Linked DNA regions of Flavivirga spongiicola. The protein of the gene in region 1 binds, or shares a complex with, the protein of each later gene. Links are inferred from orthologs where the notes say so. Each region holds a gene or a part of one and is shown in the gene's direction. Other genes may lie near its edges.

Region 1 (7,615 bases):
TAGTATAAATGTGCCCTAATGAATTTTCGAATAGCTTCCTTAAATCTTTAAATACAAAACGTCCTTTTAAATCACCTTCGATAATATCCGGGGAATTAAATTCAATAAATCGTGTATGACCTTCAAATCGAGAAAACACATCAAATTTATTGAAGTAATAATCATCATTTTGATTTTTATAAGATGTTTTCCTGAAAGAAATTTTACCATGAGCATCATCATAATCACTTGCATTCATATTCATTTTAACACGACTTCTAAAGATGGAAATACTATCTTTCTTTACAAAATTTAGCGCCTTTAAATTTGCATATTCAACATTAGCATCGAAATCGTACTTCTTGATAACTTCAGAAAAATCAATAAGTCCTGCAAAACTTAATCTTAAGTTTTTATCATTCACAGCTAGATTTCCATCAAAAATTTTGTTTCTAACGTTTCCCGCAACTTTTACCCCTTTATAATTGTAATCGTTATAATCAACTTCAAAAACATCTCCTTTTACTTGCGTATTAATGTTCTCTGCAATAAACCCTTTACCATTTACGTCAAAATTTAAAGACGCATTTCCAACTGCCGGATCATTAAGGAATGTTCCAAAATCAAATTCTTCAAAAATGATGTTTCCTTTGTAAGAAGCATTATCAATATCATTAATTCTTGATATTTCTAAATTTGAATCAACAAAACCTAACTCTGTAACTATTTCAATATCTGCAATTACTTTAGAGGATGTTACTTGTGAATTTCCAACAATAATAAACATACCTAATCGATCAAACGACGAGGGTATAGCCTGTCCTAAAACATTTGGTAATAAACCTTTTAAATCTCTATATGTCGAAGATAAGTTTCTAAAATCTCCGTTCATATAAAAATTATCTTCTTCTTTATTAAATAAATTTTTAAAATTGATATCTCCGTAAACCCTTGTATTTCTACTGGTATTCAATTTTAAGTTTGTTGTTTGTAAATCGTTTAAAGTACCGGATAAATCGACACTAAATTTAGCCGATTGATTTGTTCCAAATTCATTATAAAATGTATTAAGCTCATCTAATTGTACATTAGAATCTTTAAAACTCGCTGAAACCAAAACTTTATCTGTAAAGAATTGCAAATCTTTTCTATCATAAGAAAATTTTAAATGGCCGTTTAAAACAGAATGAGGTGTTTTTATTTGAAGATTTGCAAACGTCATATCTTTTAATGTATATGCAAAATCCGTCATTAAATTTTCCATAACCAGTCCACGGCTATCTTTAAGAGACAATGTATTAATTCTGGCACTTACGTCACTCCCCTTAATTAAAAAATTGGTAGCATTAATGTTTAAACTATTAAAATGAAGAACGTTTGTGGTTTCTCTATTTTCATCAGATAGTCTAAAAATACCGTTATAAATAGATACATCACTAGAGGACAGTAAAAAACTGCCATCTCCTTTGGTCGGATTGTCTCCCTCCAACTTAGCAACAAAAACATCCAAATTGGTATCTCTTGCTCCTTCATAGGTTTTTATATTGAAAACCAGATCTATAATATCTATATCTCCAAATTCTAATTTGCCATTAGATAAATTTCTGTAATTTAAAATAGAAGTGTTTAATTCTGTTATATTTATAAGCGTATCTTTTTTGTAATCTTCTATGTAAATATTTTTAAGCTCAACATCGCCATTAAACTGTAAGCCAACTTTATCAATATTTATATTAGTTCCAAAATCTTCATTGATTCTTTTTGTAGCATAATTACCTAAACTCGTTTGAATTGGGGGTATAGAAAGCACTAGCACCAAAATGATGAAAAGCAGCAAAATAATGCCTACAATTTTTGATACTATTTTTAAGAATTTTTTGATGTCTTTTTAAATTATAATTTGAATTAAGAATACCCTATTTTTGTACTTACGAATAAAAACTATGTATTAGATTTTTATTCTGTTTCAAAATTAACAATTATTGTGCCTAATATTTACTAATGTCCTCACAAAATATTTACATTCTGGGAATTGAGTCGTCCTGCGATGATACAGCTGCATCTATAATACACAACGGAAAGATTTTAAGCAATGTTGTGGCAAGTCAAAAAATACATGAAGAATTTGGTGGTGTGGTACCAGAATTGGCATCCAGAGCTCACCAACAAAATATCGTCCCGGTAGTACATCAAGCATTAAAAAAAGCAGGTGTAACTAAAGATCAACTACATGCTATTGCTTTTACTCGCGGCCCTGGCTTAATGGGATCTTTATTAGTGGGAACCTCCTTTGCTAAATCTTTAGCTTATGGCTTAGATATTCCGCTAATTGATGTTAACCACATGCAAGCACATATTTTAGCTCATTTTATTGATGAAGAAGGTTTTAATAAACCATCATTTCCTTTTATTGCAATGACCATTTCTGGCGGACATACACAAATTGTTGAAGTGAAAAGCTATTTTGATATGACTGTCATTGGTGAAACCATTGATGATGCTGTAGGGGAGGCTTATGATAAAAGTGGAAAAATCCTTGGTTTAGGGTATCCAGCGGGGCCAGAAATTGATAAACGCGCACAAATGGGAAATCCGAAGGCGTACCAATTTACAAAACCAAAAGTAGGCGGTTTAAACTTTAGTTTTTCCGGTTTAAAAACAGCTATTCTATATTTTGTTCAGAGAGAAGTAAAAGCAAGCCCTCGCTTTATTGAAGAAAATCTAAATGATATTTGTGCCTCTATACAATATACCATCATTGGTATTTTAATTGACAAATTAAAACTTGCTACAAAGCAAACAGGGATTAAACAAATTGCTATTGGTGGTGGCGTTTCTGCAAATTCCGGTATACGTAAGGCTTTAAAAGACGGTGAACAAAAATTTGGTTGGACAACATACGTCCCTAAATTTGAATTTACCACAGATAATGCTGCTATGATAGCTATTGTAGGCTACTTAAAATATTTGGAAGGTGATTTTGCTGAACAGAATGTTATGGCTTCAGCTAGACTTAAAATATAGTATGCAGTGTTCAGTATTCAGTAGCAGTTGGCAGTACTTGATATTGTAATTCACGATTTTTTCTTTGCGCCTTTGCGTCTTCGCGAGAAATTAGTATTCAGTGTTCAGTAATCAACAATCAGTATAGTTTGCTATACAAGTAGCTCAAAAAATCAAAAATCCGCAATCGCAAATCGTAAATCCTTTCTATCTTCGCCTTATGCAATTATTTTATAATCCAGATATAACAAAAAATACTGAGCAGTTTTCTTTCCCAAAAGAAGAAAGCAAACATATTGTAAAGGTCTTACGAAAGAATGTTGGGGATATATTGCATATTACAAATGGTCATGGTTGGTTATTTACTGCCGAAATTGCCATACCAAATATTAACAAGTGTACGGCCATTATGGTGTCTAAATCACTACAACCAAAAAGAGATTATCATTTACATCTAGCTGTTGCACCGACAAAAATGAACGATCGCTACGAATGGTTTTTAGAAAAAGCTACTGAAATAGGCATAGATAGCATCACACCTATTATTTGTGACCATAGCGAGCGTAAAGTCATTAAACCAGAACGTTTCGAGCGTATTTTACAATCGGCTATGAAACAATCTTTAAATTGTTATTTACCAAAATTAAATGATGCTATTACTTTTAAAGCTTTTTTAAAACAAGGTTTTAATGGTGGTTTGTTCATCGCACATTGTGAAGAGACCGATAGAACATCTTTAAAAGAATCACTAAAACCAAAACAGGACATTACTATTTTAATTGGACCCGAAGGTGATTTTAGTGTTAAAGAAATCGAGCAAGCACTTCTAAATAACTTTAACCCTGTAACTTTAGGAAACACGCGATTACGCACAGAAACAGCTGCTATTGTTGCTTGTCATTCAGTAGCTTTTATAAATGAACTATAATTTTATTTGACCACCTCCTGTAATATCTAAATTTTCAGCTTGTATAAGTGCTACTATAGATAAATCATCATTTTGAGTGACTATATCTGGAATAGAAATGCTTCCTTTTCCATTTCCTGAATCTAAATTTAGATAAACTTCCTCCACTACAATATTAGCATTTTTGAGTGTTCTATTTCTGTTTTCACCACGCTTAATTGAAGTGATCCTTTCATTAATAACCAAAGCTATTCTTAATGTCTTTTTATTAATAGCCCCTTCTACTTTATAGTCTAAAGAAATTGCTCCGTTCTCTTTTTTTATATTACTAAGTACGACTCTGTTTAGAGAGGTCTTTTTTAAATAACTATCAAGTTTTGATTTCATAACGCCTTTTTTAGAACCAACAAAATGTTCTTTTCCATTTACAACTATCTGTGGCGTATAAATGGAGCTACTATTAAACTTTCTGCCATAAGCGCGTTGTTTATTACTAAACTCTTTCTTGCTAAAAGGGTCTTTCCAACCAATATAATTCCAATAATCTACGTGGTAAGACAAAGCAACAATCTGATTGTCAGAATATTTAGATTTAACTTCATTTAGTAAATCATCTGCTGGAGGGCAACTAGAACAACCTTGAGATGTAAACAACTCTAAAACAACAAGAGGCTTAAATGTTTCTACTTTTTTCGGCTGAAAGAAAAATGATAACATAATTATAGTTAAAAGTATCTTTTGCATAGCAATTCTTTTTATTTTTGGATCTATGATACTTAGTTGGGTTAAAATTGAAAATCTTACAAAAGTTCTTGTCATTAGTATTTCTTTAATGGCTGGTAACTGCATGGCTCAAGATTTGGCCATTTTAAAATATAAAGGTGGTGGTGATTGGTATGGCAATCCGACAGCATTACCAAATTTGATTGCTTTTTGTAATCAAAATATAAACACCAAAATTGCACCCAAACCGCAAACCGTAGAAGTTGGGAGTCCTGATGTTTTTCAATTTCCCTTATTGCATATGACAGGACATGGCAATGTATTTTTTAGCGAAGCAGACGCCGAAAACTTAAGAAACTATTTAATTTCTGGTGGTTTTTTACATATAGACGACAACTACGGTATGGAGCCTTTTATAACCAAAGAGCTAAAAAAGGTATTCCCTGATAAAGACTTGGTTGAACTCTCTACTAGTCACAAAATATTTAATATGCCTTATAAATTCCCAAAAGGCTTACCTAAAATTCATGAGCACGATGGTAAACGCCCACAAGCTTTTGGAATCTTTCAAGAAGATCGATTGGTATTGTTATTTACTTACGAAAGTGATCTAGGTGATGGTTGGGAAGATACAGAAGTGCATAACGACCCTGCAGATGTTAGAGAAAAAGCACTTAAAATGGGAGCTAATATTGTTAAATATGTTTTTGAAAATTAAGTAAGATTTTTGCTAAGACGTAAAGAAAAAATGAGACTGAAGACTGAACACTATAATCTATAAACTAACATGAAATTAAGTTACTATTGTAGTTCTTGTAAAAAAGAGAATTATTTAAAAACCAAAACTACAAATCGACATGATTTTTTATTAGAATATGGTAAAAATGAGATTAATGAGCGATGTAAGCATTGCGGAAATCATACTAAAAGACATATTAATAGATTACATGCTGAACCTAACAAACTTATTCTAATCGGAGGTATTTTGATAGCAATTTTGGTTACTATTATGTTATGGGATTTAGGATTAGTTAGTACATTAACTGCAACAATTCCAATCGCAATCGGTTTTAGTGATAAAGCAAGAACAAGTGGTTTCAATAGGACTATGGTTAAGTAAGTACTCTCAAACAAATTTCTTTTGAAATTGAAACACTTTTATTTATGAAAGACCTCTTACTTATTCTTATTGATTTTATTTTTCATGTAGATTCTGACGGAGAAATTACATTAAAAAAAATATTGATTATAGCTTTAAAAGTTTTAATATTCATACTAGTTCTTTCAATTATAATATGGTTTTTATTAAACTATAGAGGATAAATTTACTGAACACTCAAAAATGTTTCTCGCAAAGGCGCAAAGACGCAAAGAAAAACTGAGACCAAAGACCGAATACTGCCAACAAAAAATATGCAACTAACACACTACAATACAAACTTTACCAAACGCTCCTTCCCTATCACTTTAGTTTGTGATCATGTAACAAATGCACCTAACATTGGGAGTTTATTTAGAATTTCTGATGCTTTTGGAATTGAAAAACTGATTCTTTGTGGTGATCATATTCCACTTGGACGGAAAATGACAAAAACCTCAAGAGCTACCGAAAAAGCAGTTAATTTTGAGATTTTTAAGTCTGCTTCAAAAATAGTTGAAGCATTAAAGAGCAATGGTTATCAAATCGTTTCATTGGAAATTACAGATACAAGTAAACCTATTCATAATTTTAAATTTTCAATAGAAAAACCTATTGCTTTGATTATTGGCGATGAAAATTTTGGAGTCTCTGAAACTATTTTAAATAGGTCTGATGCTATTGTTCATATAGACATGTATGGACAAAACAGTAGCATGAATGTGGTACAAGCAACCAATATTGCGCTATATGAAATAACGAAACAACTGCTTTAATTGACATGTAAAATTAGTCCTATAAAAGTTTGCAGTTTCGGTTTATAAGATTGTTACGTCACTTCGTTCCTCACAATGAACTCATCTTGACTTTTTCTATTTCCTAAAAAACGGCTAAAATTCGCCCATATTTCGTTACTTTTTTTAGGCTTAGCGATGCTATGCCTTTCAAAAATGGTCTCATCTGAACAAATTTTATCTCATTTTCGGTTAAAAACAAAAAGTCAAGATGAGTTCAATGACAAATAATACTATATTTACTAAATGAATATATTTCTATGAATTCTAATACAATTTCTAATGGTATTTTAAGAGCTATAGCTATTATTTTAGGCATTGCCTTAGTACTATACTTTTTATATCAAATACAATCGGTTATTGGTTATATAGCCATTGCTGCAGTTATTTCATTAATTGGAAGGCCTATCGTTCTATTTTTAGAACGTCGATTAAAATTTAAAAACACCGTGGCCGTCATAGTCACTATGGTGGTTCTTTTAGGTTTGTTTTTAGGCTTAGTTGGTTTATTTATTCCTTTGGTTATAAAACAAGGACAAAATTTATCACTATTAAATATTGATGAGTTACAGGTTAATATTGAAAATTTATATGCGGAGATTATTAGCTATTTCAATTTGCATCAAATAGATTTAGAACAGTCTATCAAAGAATCTAACCTTTTATCTAAAATAGATTATTCATTGATTCCTAACTTTTTAAACTCGGTAGTTAGTGGTTTAGGGAGCTTTAGCATTGGATTGTTTTCCGTGCTTTTTATTTCATTTTTCTTTTTAAAAGATAGTCGGTTATTCGAAAATGGTCTCCTAACCTTTATACCAGACAACAAAGAATCACGTTGGAAAAACTCATCAAATAAAATTAAAGATTTACTTTCTAGATACTTTGTAGGGCTCATTTTTCAAATATTGATCTTATTTATTATCTATACCATCGGTTTGCTTATTATTGGTGTTGAGAACGCCATCGTTATAGCATTTTTATGCGCCTTATTAAACCTTATCCCCTATGTTGGACCTTTAGTTGGTGCCTTATTAATGATAACATTGACCATGACCAGTAATCTTGGTG
Region 2 (7,835 bases), 270 kb from region 1 along the record:
GATTTTGCTTTTTAATGACTTTACTTTTCAATTTAATTTTTAATAAGTCTCTGTTTATTATCATTTTACTCAACTTACTAAGTACAAAGTCATCATGATGTTGCCAGTGTTTCATAGCCGAAATAATGTCATAATCATCTAACTGGGAAAATATATCTAGCGTATCGTTGTCGAAATTATCAATTGCTATTTTATTCTCTAAAAAGAATAATAAAGCTTTGCTGGCTTCTAATTGAACCCCAATATGATGTAGCTCCTTAGCGCGCTTTAAAACTCGAATCAATAATTGTTCTGCAACCAATCCCGTTTTATGCAAGTAAACTTGCCAGTACATGAGACGTCTAGCCACCAAAAATTTCTCAACACTATAAATTCCCTTTTCTTCAATTACTAATTCATCATTAACAACATGAAGCATCGTGATTAATCGTTCACTATTTATATTGCCTTCTGCAACTCCGGTATAAAAACTATCCCTCTTTAAATAATCGGCCCGATCCATATCCAATTGTCCGGAAATAAGCTGACACATAAATTTTCGATGATATTCTCCTTTGAAAATTTGAATAGCAAGCGTTAAACTTCCGTTAAATTCTTTATTTAATAGCTCCATAAAAAGCAAAGAAATGTCTTCGTGCGATACATTATTAACGATACTATGTTCCATAGCATGAGAGAAAGGGCCGTGACCTATATCGTGCAACAAAATAGCAGCGTACAGTCCTTTTTCTTCCTCTTCAGAAATCGCAACTCCTTTAAAACGAAGTACATTGACCGCTTGTTGCATTAAATGCACACAGCCTATAGCATGATGAAATCTAGTATGGTGTGCCCCGGGATAAACCAAATATGACATACCCATTTGAGTAATTCTACGTAACCGTTGAAAATATTTATGCTGAATTAAATCGAAAATAAGCGAATTTGGAATAGTAATAAATCCGTAAATTGGGTCGTTTAATATTTTAAGTTTGTTCAAACTTGAAAAAGTTAATGTTTAATAGACACAAATATAATTATATACAGACTATTATTTAATACATAACAAAAATTAAAACAGTGCCTCCTCGAGCACAGTCGAGAGGTCCCTTTATTATAGAGTCTTAAAAAAGAAAGTCTCGACTGTGCTCGACCCGACATTTAAGAGCTTATATTAATTTTTGTTACGTATTTAAAGAAATCTAGATAAAAGACAATTACCAATAAATGATTATTAAAAACATTTAAATGAATACAATACAAATACTTTGGGTAGATGATGAAATTGATCTACTAAAACCTCATATTCTATTTCTGGAACAACGTAATTATAGCGTTACAACATGCATGAGTGGCAGTGAAGCTATTGATGTCATAGATGATAAAAATTTTGATATCGTATTTTTAGATGAAAATATGCCTGGGCTTACTGGTCTTGAAACTTTAAATGAAATAAAGGAAAAGAAAGACAACCTCCCTGTTGTTATGATCACCAAAAGTGAGGAAGAATATATTATGGAAGAAGCTATTGGTAACAAAATAGCGGATTATCTCATTAAGCCTGTAAATCCAAATCAAATATTATTAAGCTTAAAGAAGAATTTGGATCATTCTCGATTAGTATCTGAAAAAACAACTTCAAACTATCAGCAGGAATTTCGGAAAATCGCTATGGATTTATCTATGGTTAATTCTTATGAAGAATGGGTCCATTTGTATCAAAAACTTATTTATTGGGAAATTCAACTTGAAGATATTGAAGATGCAGGGATGTTCGAGATTTTAGAGTCTCAAAAAAATGAAGCAAATATTCAGTTCGGTAAATTTATAGAGAAGAACTATGCCAATTGGTTTAAACCGAACTCAGAATCCCCCATAATGTCCCACATGCTTTTTAAAGAAAAAATTGCTCCTGAGATTAGTGAAGATCAACCAACGGTTTTAATTGTTATTGATAATTTACGTTATGACCAATGGAAAGTTTTTGAACCTATAATTAACAACTATTATAAAAAAATCAAAGAAGAGGCTTTTTTCAGTATTTTACCAACGGCCACTCAATATGCTCGTAATGCTATTTTTTCTGGGTTAATGCCTAGTGAGATGGAAAAGTTATTTCCAGAATATTGGAAAAACGATACCGATGACGGTGGTAAAAATTTGCATGAAGCGGCCTTTTTAGATACCCAGATGAAACGATTAGGATTAACTCATTTAAATTATGATTATCATAAAATCACAAATCTGAAAAACGGTAAGAAATTAGCTGATAATTTCAAATCACTTAAGTCTAACGACTTAACAGTTGTTGTCTATAATTTTGTTGATATGCTATCACATTCCAAAACAGAAATGGAAGTTGTTAAAGAATTGGCTTCAAACGATAAGGCATACAGGTCTTTAGCTTTAAGCTGGTTTAAAAACTCACCCCTTTTAGAAATGATACAGCAGGCCCAACAACTAGGGTTTAAACTCATTTTAACAACAGATCACGGTACTATTAATGTTAAAAATCCATCAAAAGTAATTGGTGATAGAGACACAAGTTTAAATCTTCGTTATAAAACCGGAAGGAGCTTAACTTACGATGATAAGGATGTATTGGTTTTTAAAAACCCAAAAGAAGCTCACTTACCGTCAATAAAGATGAGTAGCTCTTATATTTTTGCAAAAAGCGACTTGTTTTTTGCATATCCAAATAACTATAATCATTATGTAAGTTACTTTAGAAACACCTATCAGCATGGTGGTGTTTCTCTTGAAGAAATGATTATCCCTTTCGTAGTTTTTGACCCAAAATAAATATAACCGTTATTATTAAAACAGTGTCTGAATTTATAAAACTAAATCTACTATCGGAAGGAAATTAAATAACCTTTATATAGATCAATTAAAAATAAAAACTCTATGTAAAGCAAAAAACATCGATAAAATACATTTTTTTGTTGTTTTTTTGATTTTTTATGGTTATACTTGCGTATAAAATTTAATAAAATTGGAGATTAGCTTTGGATTAAATGATGTTGAAAATATTGCAAAACAGCTCATTAAAAATGTAAAAACTAAAACCTTATTGTTTTATGGCGATATGGGTGTTGGTAAAACAACATTAATAAAAAACATAGTAAAAGTTTTAGGTAGTGATGACGAAGTAAGTAGTCCAACATTTTCTATTGTAAATGAGTATCAATTAAATAATGATAAAGTATATCATTTTGATTTATATAGGATAAATGATTTAGAAGAGGCTTATAATTTTGGAATTGAAGATTATATAGACTCGGAGCATTGGAAACTGATCGAATGGCCAGAAAAGATTGAACCCATTTTAACGGATCATTTCGATAGAGTTGATTTAGAATTAAGTACTAATAATAGGATTTTAAGACTAAATTTAAAAGACATATAACTAACATAATTACTAGCTTATACAAATAAATAACATAAAAAACACTCCGAATTTTGAAGTTTTACGGGAAAACCACATTGGAAATTTAAAAAAACTCTTTTTTTAACATTTTTTTAACATTTCAAGAAAAACTTCAAAATTGCCTTTAGTTACATTTGGATATATTAATTAATAAATCCCTTTAAAAATGAAAACTAAAAAGTATGTAATTGCAATCGCAATTTTCGGAGGAATGTTGTTTATGGCTCAAGCTGCTGATGCTTACAACCAAAATGGACAACAAACAGCAAAAATTGAAAAGAGTAAAATCAGACTCCCAAAATAATAATATTAATAAAAAGGATCTAATCCTTGGGAGTGTAATAGCTACTTTGGTAGCTATTACACCTTATTTGTTCGATTTATACCAAAGTGTTCCAGATATAAAAATTTGGAACACTTTTTTATTTAACTATGAGAGTACACATTATGAAAGCGTTCGAACTGTAGCATGGACGCTTACCAATAAATTAGTTCCTTTATTATTAATATTTCTATGGTTTTTTACATGTCGTCATTGGTGGTATCATGCATTACTAGTGCCAATTGCTATGTATTTTTATCAAATAATTATGACTTTTAATGATGATATTGAATACTTAGATTCTAATCACATAATGTATTTAATACCAGTCATGGCAATTGTAATACCTACCATTTATTTGATTAGGGCAAGAATATTTAATAGCTTATCTGAAGTCAATAAATCAATGCAAGAACTTGAAGATGAATTTAAAATGTCTCCTAAAAACTTTTGGGGTAAGGTTAAGAATTATTTTTAGCTTAACACACTTTCGTTTGATTACTGCCAATTTTAATCAAAAATCAATTAATTTGTATTTTCTTTAAATCGCTCTCGCTCATTTAGATCTATTTCTTTTTTATTTGTACGCAATCTAAAGTTTCCAAACTTATAATTAAACCCAAAAGTAAGTAATCTGTTTTCTCTTCTCGATTTTAAAAACACATCTTGATTTAGGTATTGAGTAATTGTTTTAAAGTTTTGAGTATTAAATATATCTGTAGCTCCAATACTAAGTGTTGCTTTTTTATTCCAAAATGTTTTTTTTATACTTATATCAATTCCCGATCGTGCACTTGCATCTGTTGGCCCATTAACTATAGGTGATATATATAAATAGGAAATATCTGCTGTTAAACTATGATCTTTTAAAAAACTATAGTAATTGATTATTTGCCCAAAGATTGACCATCTGTTATTTACTAATAGGGCGTTACTGCTTTTTAACGCAAAAAATTCTTCTTCATAATAAAAAAGAGATGATAACACATATAAATTCCAGTTATTAGCTAACTTTTTATATGTTGTAAAATCTAAGCCATATGAAATACTACGATTTATATTAGTATCTACATATGTTAACTTATTATTGTCATTGTCTTGAAATATGATTCGAATTGTTGGATCAGTTTCATAGCGATAATAGAGCTCAAAAGCATAATCCTTTTTTAAAGTGTATCCTAAAGTAAATGTATCATCAATTTGAGGCTTTAAATTTGGGTCTCCAGTTATATATACATTATCATTTAAAAAATACTTAAACGGGTTTAATTCATTATATCTCGGCCTATGTATGCGTTTATTATAGTTAAAATACAGTTCATTATTATCGTTTAACTTATGCAGTAAATGAAGAGATGGAAACAACTTTAAATAATCATTATTACTATTTTGACTAGTAGATAATGAATTCCCTTTTATATCCGTATGTTCAACTCTTAGTCCAGATTTAAAACTCCAACGCTCCCAATCTTTGGAATAACTTATATAGGCTGCATAATTAATTTCATCATATAAAAAAGTATCAGAATTTTGTAAATCCTCTATTTTTATATCATTTTCAAAAATAAACTGATTTAAGATACTTTCAGAATTAATATTAGAAACCTTGCCTCCTGCTTCAAATTGTGCTGAACCATTTATTGGCAATTCATAATCTAGCTGACCTGTATATAATTTTATAACCTGACTTGAAAATGTTTGAAATCGATTACTTCGTATGAGTATATTATCAGGAAAACGATAGTCTGTATCTACATTTTGGAAACTCGAAAAATCATAATTTGTATGATGCGTACTTATAGAGAGCTTCTCCCCTTCCTTTTTAAATTTATGCACATAATCAAGTGTGAAAGCCAGATTGAAGGTTTCATCCACCTTACGGTTTAAAGTATTAAATGTAGAATCTAAAGTTTTATTTGCGTTAAAAACTTCGGTTAGAGAATTAACAAAAGTGTTTGTATGGTCTCTTGGAGTGATTAACATGCTTGTTGAAAAACCAAGACTATTACGATCATTTATATCATAATCTATATTGGCATTTATATTTTGGTTTGAAGTTTCGCGTGTTCTTTTATAATCTGTTTCCCAACTTGATGTATTTTGATTGTTGTCATTTAAAAAGTTTATAAATTCGTTATTATGCTGAAAATCCTTTCTAGGGCTTATACTATAGTTTATATAGGTGTTGAGTTTTTTTGCTTTAAAAAAGTGACTCGTTCCAAATGAATATTTTGGAAATTCTGAGCCTTGTCTATAATTCCCAAAAACACTTCCGTTATAGCCTGCTATAATATTTCTATTGGTTACAATGTTAAGCACGGCACCACCTTCTGCTTCATACTTTGCAGGAGGATTTGTTATGACTTCAATCGATTTTACATTAGTGGCAGAGGTGCCTTCTAAAAGTTGCTGAACCTCGCTTGAAGACAAATGCACCCTTCTGTCATTTATATATACCGTGGGTGTTGATTGTTTTACAGTTATAGTACCATCATGAACCAAAACACCAGGTGTATGCTTTAAAACATCTAAAACATTATCATTCGATAACGTAGAGTTTTCTACATTAAAAACCAAGCGATCTACCATGCGATTAACTGTAGGTCTCTTTGCGACCACCGTTATTCCATCAAGCGTTTCTAAATTTTCTTCAAGTATTATAGTATCAAAATGAATGTTTCTATCGAGTTCGACTCTTGTAGAATATGTTTTAAACCCAAGGAATCTAATTTTTAATATATAATCCCCGGCTTTTAGATTTTCGATTATAAAATAACCTTTTTCATCTGTAGAAGTACCATTTGCAATTTTTGAACCTCCTAAACTAGTAATTAATATATTAGAATGCGCTATTGGATTATTATTGTCATCTTTAACATAGCCATTTAACCTATATTCTTGAGAAAAAGATGAGAGAGAAAGCAACAGAATAAAGTGATAAAATAGATTTTTAATCATGGATGTATTTGATAATGCAAACTTATAAATAATTAATTTAAAACATTTTATTGAGGAGTTATAAAAATAATAATTATTTTCTTACAAGAATTGAAATTAAAATATTAATCTTGTTAGCTTTTAAAAAACTAAAATAATTATTTTCAGTTTGTGTTAACAATAGAAAATTTATTTGTAATTTGATTTTTTATTAATTAAACTAACCATGTCGAAACCACTCTCGCCTTTTACTAAGGAACAACTTTTACCTCAAGAAGAAACTCTTGAACTACTAAAACGCAAGGGAGAACTGTTTATAGGTATACCTAAAGAGACTGCTTTTCAAGAAAAAAGGGTATGTTTAACACCGGATGCAGTATTTGCTTTAGTAAGTAACGGGCATAAGGTATTGCTTGAATCTGGAGCAGGAAATGGTGCCAGTTTTAGTGATAAGGATTATAGTGAAGCTGGTGCTGAAATTACAAAAGATACGGCTAAAGTATATGCTTGTCCTATGGTTCTTAAAGTGGAACCTCCAAGTATAGAACAAATTAAACTTATTAATCCGCAAACCATATTAATATCTGCGCTTCAGATAAAAACCCAATCTAAAAAATATTTTGAGGCATTAGCCTCAAAACGCATCACAGCATTAGCTTTTGAGTTTATTCGTGATGCCGATGGTGCATACCCTGCTGTAAGATCATTAAGTGAAATTGCAGGAACGGCTTCTGTCTTAATAGCTTCAGAGTTATTATCTGATACTAAAGACGGTAATGGTAATGGGTTAATGTTTGGAAACATTAGCGGCGTACCTCCTGTAGAGGTTGTCATACTAGGAGCTGGTACCGTTGGGGAATTTGCAGCTAGAAGCTCGATGGGGTTGGGTGCAAATGTAAAGGTCTTTGACAATTCTATTACAAAATTAAGACGTATACAAACAAATCTAGGCAGGCCATTTTTTACATCTACAATTACTCCAAAAAATTTAACAAAAGCTCTAAAACGCTGTGATGTTGTTATTGGAGCGGTGCGAGGAACAAATAGAGCTCCTGTAATCGTTTCTGAGGATATGGTGCGATCTATGAAAAAAGGAGCCATCATAATAGATGTAAGTATCGATATGGGAGGTTGTATTGAAACCAGCGAAGTGACTACACATAAAAA
Region 3 (7,826 bases), 1.1 Mb from region 1 along the record:
GACTTTAATCGGGTTAATTCCGGCATTTAAAGCCACAAGTATAAAACCAATAGAAGCGTTAAGAGAAGAATAAACAATCAAAAAACAATGAACAAGACAGTAAAAATCATTTTAATAATAGTAGCCATCATACTATTAGTATGGGTATTAAAATACTTTAAAGATGCAAACTCAAAGGATGTTGTGGACTATAAAGTAGAAACGCCTTTTTATACTTCCATAAATACAAAGGCGGTAGCAACGGGTAAATTGAATCCTGAAGAAGAGATTGAATTAAAACCACAAATTTCGGGAATAGTAGATAAAATCCTTGTAGAAGAAGGAGACATTGTGAAAAAAGGAGATTTAATCGCTAAGATTAGAGTCGTGCCCAATGAACAAAGTTTAGTAAGTGCAAAAAGTAGGATAGCATCTGCAAGATTATCTTTCGATAATGCCAAAGTGTTATATAATAGAAATAAGACCTTATTTGACAAAGGTGTTATTTCTATCCAGGATTTTGAAAACAGTGAACTGTCATACAATCAGGCAAAAGAATCATTGGTGCAAGCTCAAAACGATTACCAAATTATTAAGAGGGGATCTATTTCAGGAGGTAACTCGGCAAATACCAATATTATAGCTCAAATAGCAGGAACTATTTTAGAGATTCCTGTTCGAGAAGGCGATCAGGTTATACAAAGTAATAATTTTAATGCAGGAACAACCATTGCAACGATTGCAGATATGAGTCTTATGATTTTTGAAGGCAAAGTTGATGAAGCAGAAGTAGGGAAATTAGAAGAAGGCAAAGAGATAAAAGTTATACTAGGGGCCATTAATGATAAAGAGTTTCCTGCAAAGTTAACTTTTGTAGCTCCAAAAGGGAAAGAAGAAAATGGAGCCGTTCAATTTACAATTAAAGCAAATGTTACGGTAGATTCCACTACAAATGTAAGGGCTGGTTATAGTGCCAATGCAGAAATAGATATTGAAAGTAAGGATAGTGTTTTAGCTATTAGAGAAGCGTTACTTCAATATAACAGGATTACAGAAAAGCCTTTTGTCGAAATATTAAATGGTGATAATAAGTTTAAAAAAGAAAATGTTAAACTAGGACTTTCTGATGGTATTAATGTTGAAATTACCGAAGGTGTAAAAGAAGGTGATCAAGTTAAAGTATGGAATAAAGCATCAAAAGATAATGAAGATGATGATAACGAAGACGAAGATTAATGATTAAGTATAAATCACCTATAATGAAACAATATTTTTTTGCATCAGCATTTTTATTAATAAGCCTAACACTATCTGCACAAGAGAAAAAATGGACACTCCAGGAATGTGTTAATCATGCATTAGAGAATAATATTACGGTAAAGCAAACAGAATTAGATGCATCAATAGCCGAAGAGAATATCATTACTGCTAAGGCTAACTTTTTGCCAACCGTTAGCGCATCTGCCTCACAAAATTTTAATTTTGGATCATTTATTGGTAACGATGGTAGTAGAATATCAAGAGATACAAGAGGAAATAGTTTTGGACTAAATTCAGGAATAACCATTTTTAATGGCTTTCAAAATATAAATTTTTATAAGCAGGCTAAATTAGGTTTAAAAAGTAGTCAGCTTCAGTTGGATATTTTAAAGGATAATATTTCACTAAATGTTGTTAATGCCTATCTTAATATTTTACTCAATAAAGAGACTTTAAAATTGGCTGAAGAACAGGTTGAAATTAGCCAAAAAAGTTTAAATCAAGTGCAAGGTTTTGTTGATGCAGGAGTAAGAGCTAAAGCAGATTTATTAGAATCTCAATCTCAATTAGCAGCTGATGGTGAGCGTTTGGTAAATGCTCAAAACAGTGTGATTTTATCTTTGCTGAATCTGTCTCAAATAATTCAAGTCTCTAAAGAGGGCTTTGATGTGGAAAGTATTCTTATAGATTTAACTGATACGGTTTTAATTTATAATAGTACGAATGAAATTTTATCTTACGCATTAACCAACAGACCGGAAATAAAAAATGCTGAGCTAAATGTTAAAAATGCTGAATTTAATGTGGCTATTGCTAAAAGTTCGTATTATCCTACGTTAACTTTTGGAGCTGGATTAGGAACTTCTTACCAGCACATTCAAGGGCAGGATGATGTGATCCCTATTTTTGACCAGAATACTGGAACGTTAATAGAGCTTAGGTCTAATGGTTTCGGTAAACAATTAGAAAATAATTTGGGATATAACTTTGGACTCAATTTGAGTATTCCTATTTTTTCTGGTTTTAGAAATGACGCAAACGTTAAAAGGTCTAAAATTAACAAAGAAAAATCAAATTTAGCTTTAGATCTAGAAAAGCAAACTTTAACGACGAATATAGAACAAGCCTACGCTGATGCTAAAGCATCTTTAAAACAATATGAAGCTTCAAAAACATCTGTGATAGCTCAAGAAGAAGCATTTAAAAACGCACAAGAAAAGTACGATTTAGGAGTAAGTACTTCTTTTGAGTTAGAACAAGTAAGAAATAGATTGGTTAATGCACAATCCTCTTTTTTAAATGCGAAGTATAATTTTGTTTTTAAGACAAAAGTTTTAGACTTTTACATGGGAAAATCTTTAACTGATTAATTGAAAAAAAGAGGTCTAAAAAGGTTAATTTTTCTGTCATTCTGAGGAGCACACAAGTGCGACGTGAGAATCTGTTTATTTATTATAACTAAGTTATAGGCTTATAAGCAAACAGATTGCCACACTTTGGCGCTCAGTGCAGGCTAATCGTTTCTCCTTTACAATGACATCCAAGTGAACTTTTTCAGAAGTTTCAAGTAATTTTTGACCTAAAAAGCAAAATGAGTATATACATTTTAAACATAGAAACAGCAACAACTAATTGCTCCGTATCACTTTCAAAAGATGGAGAAACAGTCGTTCTAAAAGAAGATTACGATAAAAACTATTCGCATGCCGAAAGACTTCATGTTTATATTGATGACCTTTTAAAAGAAGCTAAAGTAGCATCAGGCAATATAGAAGCCATTGCTGTGAGCAAAGGTCCTGGATCTTATACGGGTTTACGAATTGGAGTTTCGGCAGCTAAAGGGCTTTGTTTTGCTTTAGATAAGCCTTTAATTTCTGTTTCTACTTTAGAAGCTTTAGCACATCAGGTTACTTGTAATAATGGGGTTATTATCCCCATGTTAGATGCAAGAAGAATGGAAGTGTATTCTGCTGTTTTCAACACTGATTATAATCAAATAAGAGCTACTGAAGCGCAAATTTTGGATGAAAATTCCTTTGAAGATTATTTAGAAAAAGGAAACGTTTACTTTATAGGAAATGGTGTTGAAAAAGCAAAAACATTAATCAAGCACCCAAATGCTGTTTTTATTGATGATAAATTACCTTCAGCAAATGAAATGAGCCATTTGGCTTATAATAAATATAAAATAAGCGACCTAGAAGATGTCGCTTATTTTGAACCTTATTATTTAAAAGATTTTGTGGCTTTAAAACCTAAACCTAAGTCTGTTTAAGCGTTTTTATGAATTTCAACCTGATGTGGGTATGGAATTTCTATACCAGCCGCGTCAAGTGCTTCTTTACATTTTTCAAGCGTTCCAAAATACACATCCCAATAATTTTCAACAGTAGACCATGGACGTACTGCAAAATTAACAGAACTATCTGCCAACTCAGAGACATTAACTGTAGGTTCAGGATTTTGAAGTACTTGTGGGTTGGATGCTAAAGCAGTCATTAACACATCCTTAGTTTGTTTTATATCGGCATCATAGCTTACGCCAATCGTTAGATCTACACGTAACTTCCCTTCAGTAGAATAATTGGTAATGTTTCCGTTAGATAATGCACCATTAGGAATAATAACTTCTTTATTAGTAGGCGTTAAAATTTTGGTAGTAAAAATTTCAATTTCTTTTACAACCCCTAACTCTCCTTGTGCTTCAATTAAATCGCCAATTTTGATGGGCTTAAAAATCATAATTAAAACACCACCAGCAAAATTTCCTAAGGAACCTTGTAGTGCTAAGCCAACAGCTAAACCTGCAGCTGCTAAAATAGCTGCAAAAGAGGTTGTTTCTACACCCAATTGCGATAAAATAGCTAAAAACAATAGTATTTTAAAAACCCAACTGATTAAATTAAGTAAGAACTTTTGTAAGCTAGCATCATAATTAGCTTTAGTCATCACTTTGGCAATCATTCTATTGGCTTTTTTTATGAGCCAGGAACCAATGATCCATATAATAATGGCACCAAGAACTTTTATGCCATAGTCTTTAATAAATGTCAATCCTAAATCAGTCCATTTTTCTAAATCCATTGAATTCGTTTTTTAGATTAAAAGGTTTTATCTTTTTAAAAGAAACAACTTAACAAAGCCAAAATAGCGGGAACGGCTTGTACATAAAATAGTTTTATTTTCTTTGTAGAGTAAGACCCATAGATGCCTGCAATAGTCACACAAATAAGAAAAAAAACAGCAAATATTATATTTTTTTGTATGATAGAAAAAATTAGCCCTGCAGCCAAAAAACCATTATATAGTCCCTGGTTTGCTGCTAGAACTTTGGTTTCTTCGGCAAATTCCTTAGATTTTAACCCAAAGGTTTTTATACCTTTTGGCTTCGTCCACAAAAACATTTCTAAAATAAGAAAATATATATGTTCAAAAGCAACTACCGAAATTAATAAGATGGTTAAAAAAGTCATTCTTTTAATAGTGTTATGGCCTTATCAACTTCAGATACTGGAAGTTTACAGGCTTTGTTTACACAAACATAAATAAGCGTATTATCTGGGTTGTATCTATTTTCTAATAAAGGTAAACTATTATCTGAAGTACTGCCAGCAATAAGTTTATTAGGAATATACGTTTTGTTTAACTCAGCAATTTTATTTTTTGCATCTTTTCCTACGATGGCAACTTCATAGTAAGGGTTCGCATAGTTTAGCATTAAATCAAACCAGTTAGAATAGCCCGATGGGTATTCTTGCATTTCCGGTTTTACATTATTTAACATGCTTATAGCAGTTTTACTATAATGCGTATTATCAAAATAATGAGATAGTCTGAACAGGTTTTTTGCCATAATAGAATTACTTGCAGGAATGACATTATCTCTATATTCAATACTTCTTGAGACTAAAGATTCATCTTCATCCGATGTGAAATAAAACATTTTACTTCCCTCATCAAAGAAATGGTCGAAAGTATAATTAGCTAAATCTCTGGCAGTAGTTAACCATGTTTCATTTAATGTGTTTTCATAAAGTGTTAAAAAGGCATCAATGGTTGCTGCATAATCTTCTAAATAGCCATTAATATTGCTTTTTCCGTTTTTGTAGTTATGATCTAAACCACCATCTTCTCGCAATTGATTGTTAATTATAAAATTAGCATTTTTTTCGGCAGATGCTAAATAAGAAGGATCACCAAAAACGCGATAAGCATCAATATACCCTTTAAGCATTAAAGCATTCCAAGAGGTGAGTGTTTTATCATCTAAACGTGGTTTAGAACGCTTATTACGAATAGCTGTTAAAGTTTGTTTCCAATGCTCTTTCTTTTCAGCTAAGAGGTCTTTTGTTAAATCGTATTTTTTGATTATTTTTTCATCATCGTCCCTTCTAATTAAGACATAGTTATCATGCTCCCAAAGGCCATAGCTATTAACATTGTAATAATCTGAAAACAATTCATAATCGTTTTGTAAAATAGTCTTTAAGCTATCTTTTTGCCAAACATAAAAAGCGCCTTCTTCCAATTCGCCTTCTGGAGTATTACTATCTGCATCAAGTGATGAGTAAAATGCACCATTTTCGGTGGTCATCTCTCTTTTTATATAATCTAAAGTCTCTGTGACAATATCTTTATACAACTCATTTTTAGTAATGAGATAAGCGTCCGAATACAAGCTTACTAATTGCCCATTGTCGTAAAGCATTTTTTCAAAATGAGGCACATGCCATTTTGCGTCCACTGAGTATCTTGAAAAACCACCACCTATTTGATCAAAAATACCACCATAAGCCATCCTTTTGAGTGTTAAATTAACATAGTCTTGTAATTTTTTATCATCTATTTGATAAGCATATCTTAATAAAAAATGATAGTTATTAGGCATCATAAATTTAGGAGCCCTATTCATACCGCCTTGGTTATTATCAAACTGCGCAGACCATGTTTTAATAGCACTAGATATATAATCAGTCTTAAAAACGGGTTCGTCTGTATTTAAAGTGACAATGTCTAAAGTCTTTAACCCTTGCTCTAGTTTATCGGCATATTCATAAAGCTTTTCAGGTTTCTCAACATATAATTTTGAGATTTGTTCCAAGGCACTCATCCATTGTTTTTTAGGGACGTAGGTTTCTCCCCAAATAGGTCTTCCATCTGGTAATGCGATAGCATTTAAAGGCCAACCGCCTCTTCCTGTCATAAGCTGAACGGCATTCATATATACCTGATCTACATCTGGGCGTTCTTCTCTATCAACTTTCACATTAATAAAATTTTTATTCATTATTTGAGCGACCAAACTATCTTCAAAACTTTCATGTTCCATAACATGGCACCAATGGCAAGCGGCATAACCAACACTAATTAATAATAATTTATTTTCTGCCTTAGCTTTAGCTAGTGTGTTTTTATTCCAGGCATTCCAGTTTACGGGGTTGTGAGCATGTTGTAATAGGTATGGGCTTGTTTCATGTATCAGGTCGTTGGTATATTTATGTTCCATAGATTTTGTGTTCTGACCTTTGCAGCTTATTATTAAAATAATGAATAGGAGAGGTTGTAAATGCTTCATTCACCAAAGTTAGCGAAATTTAGGCATAAAAAAAGCGTTCAAAAGGAACGCTTATGTTTTTTAAATTAAATGCAAACTTAATTGACTTCAAAAGTGATTTTAAGATTCACTCTATATTCGGTAACCTCACCATCTTTTACGCTGGCACTTTGGTCTTGAACATATACAGAACGAATATTTTTTACACTTTTAGAAGCATGTTTTACTGCTTTTTTTGTGGCATCTTCCCAACTTTTATCTGAGTTTGATAAAACTTCAATTACTTTTAATACTGACATAATGTTTTTTAAATTATAAATTATTGAATTTTCACTTTTGTTTACACTTGTTTAGATACACAAAAAGTAAAAAAGTCACAATGTTTATAAATTAACCATTAATAGCCTCTACCATTTTAACTTTACCCGGAAGCATTTCTTTTAACATGTTTTCGATACCACTTTTTAAAGTATAAGTAGATGATGGACATCCACTACATGCGCCTTGTAGCATCACACTTACGTTTTTTGTGTTTTTATCATAAGATATAAATTGAATATTACCACCATCGCTAGCTACAGCCGGTTTTACATACTCTTCAAGAATATTTATTATTTCTTTGGATGTATCATCTAACGTTTCGAAGTGACTATCCAGTTGTGTTGTCGATTTTTGTAAAGTTTCAGCAGCATTAGGCAATACTACTTCTTTTCCATTTTCAATATAGCTTTTTATAAACTCACGAATTTGTATGGTGATATCTTGCCATTCAGCCATGTCGTATTTAGTAATCGACACATAATTTTCATCTATAAAGACATTTTTTACAAAAGGAAAATGAAATAATTCTGTTGCCAATGGTGATAATTTAGCCTCATCAATGGATGTGAATTCAAAAAGCGTTGTTACTATTTTTTTATTAGTAACAAACTTCATGGCTGCTGGGTTTGGTGTACTCTCAGCATAGACCGTTACAGGAACTTTTTTTGTAACAGCTGAATCCTCAATGACTACCCCTCCGTCATTTAAATAA

The links. Proteins that work in one complex are often made in the same cells at the same time.
Region 2: the proteins of tsaD (region 1) and tsaE are in contact, whole or in part, in a crystal structure (PDB 6N9A), measured with the Thermotoga maritima proteins. The link is inferred for Flavivirga spongiicola from one-to-one orthologs. Residues at the interface, in WP_004082750.1 of Thermotoga maritima: Cys10, Asp11, Arg49, His50, Leu82, Gly84, Gly135, Gly136, Glu154, Thr155, Leu156, Asp157, Asp158, Ser159, Glu162, Asp165, Lys166, Arg169, Leu170, Tyr175, Lys213, Thr214, Leu217, Tyr218, Gln221, Arg222, Asn324; in WP_004082108.1 of Thermotoga maritima: Leu37, Gly38, Lys46, Lys57, Val59, Lys60, Ser61, Thr63, Phe64, Thr65, Leu66, Met67, Val69, Pro71, Tyr82, Arg83, Leu84, Asp86, Asp88, Phe89, Asp93, Ile128, Asp130, Glu131, Arg134.
Region 3: the proteins of tsaD (region 1) and tsaB are in contact, whole or in part, in a solved structure (PDB 4WQ4), measured with the Escherichia coli proteins. The link is inferred for Flavivirga spongiicola from one-to-one orthologs.

The regions. Positions count from the first base shown.
Region 1 is NZ_JAUOEO010000001.1:3,872,645-3,880,259, reverse strand. What follows is about bases 1,221-3,991. They hold tsaD (tRNA (adenosine(37)-N6)-threonylcarbamoyltransferase complex transferase subunit TsaD), read left to right. Parts: upstream 1,221-1,980; coding sequence 1,981-3,003; downstream 3,004-3,991. Other genes in these bases: Q4Q47_RS15420 (DUF1223 domain-containing protein), read right to left, coding at 3,905-3,991; Q4Q47_RS15425 (16S rRNA (uracil(1498)-N(3))-methyltransferase), read left to right, coding at 3,203-3,910; Q4Q47_RS15435 (translocation/assembly module TamB domain-containing protein), read right to left, coding at 1,221-1,789. Outside these bases: more of Q4Q47_RS15435, read right to left, coding at 1-1,220; more of Q4Q47_RS15420, read right to left, coding at 3,992-4,633; Q4Q47_RS15415 (DUF4159 domain-containing protein), read left to right, coding at 4,722-5,330; Q4Q47_RS15410 (hypothetical protein), read left to right, coding at 5,400-5,732; Q4Q47_RS15405 (TrmH family RNA methyltransferase), read left to right, coding at 6,026-6,526; Q4Q47_RS15400 (AI-2E family transporter), read left to right, coding at 6,805-7,615.
Region 2 is NZ_JAUOEO010000001.1:4,148,038-4,155,872, reverse strand. Bases 1,691-4,681 are described here. They hold tsaE (tRNA (adenosine(37)-N6)-threonylcarbamoyltransferase complex ATPase subunit type 1 TsaE), read left to right. Parts: upstream 1,691-2,974; coding sequence 2,975-3,388; downstream 3,389-4,681. Other genes in these bases: Q4Q47_RS16505 (TonB-dependent receptor domain-containing protein), read right to left, coding at 4,257-4,681; Q4Q47_RS16510 (hypothetical protein), read left to right, coding at 3,682-4,209; Q4Q47_RS16515 (hypothetical protein), read left to right, coding at 3,576-3,713; porX (T9SS response regulator signal transducer PorX), read left to right, coding at 1,691-2,781. In the rest of the region: Q4Q47_RS16530 (HD domain-containing protein), read right to left, coding at 1-979; more of porX, read left to right, coding at 1,228-1,690; more of Q4Q47_RS16505, read right to left, coding at 4,682-6,689; Q4Q47_RS16500 (alanine dehydrogenase), read left to right, coding at 6,895-7,835. UniProt on the Escherichia coli protein: Required for the formation of a threonylcarbamoyl group on adenosine at position 37 (t(6)A37) in tRNAs that read codons beginning with adenine.
Region 3 is NZ_JAUOEO010000001.1:2,766,876-2,774,701, forward strand. What follows is about bases 1,691-4,672. They hold tsaB (tRNA (adenosine(37)-N6)-threonylcarbamoyltransferase complex dimerization subunit type 1 TsaB), read left to right. Parts: upstream 1,691-2,830; coding sequence 2,831-3,514; downstream 3,515-4,672. Other genes in these bases: Q4Q47_RS11105 (TolC family protein), read left to right, coding at 1,691-2,609; Q4Q47_RS11115 (mechanosensitive ion channel family protein), read right to left, coding at 3,511-4,323; Q4Q47_RS11120 (DUF1304 domain-containing protein), read right to left, coding at 4,359-4,672. In the rest of the region: Q4Q47_RS11095 (ABC transporter permease), read left to right, coding at 1-73; Q4Q47_RS11100 (efflux RND transporter periplasmic adaptor subunit), read left to right, coding at 88-1,215; more of Q4Q47_RS11105, read left to right, coding at 1,239-1,690; more of Q4Q47_RS11120, read right to left, coding at 4,673-4,712; Q4Q47_RS11125 (thioredoxin domain-containing protein), read right to left, coding at 4,709-6,745; Q4Q47_RS11130 (dodecin family protein), read right to left, coding at 6,892-7,092; Q4Q47_RS11135 (NifU family protein), read right to left, coding at 7,184-7,826. UniProt on the Escherichia coli protein: Required for the formation of a threonylcarbamoyl group on adenosine at position 37 (t(6)A37) in tRNAs that read codons beginning with adenine.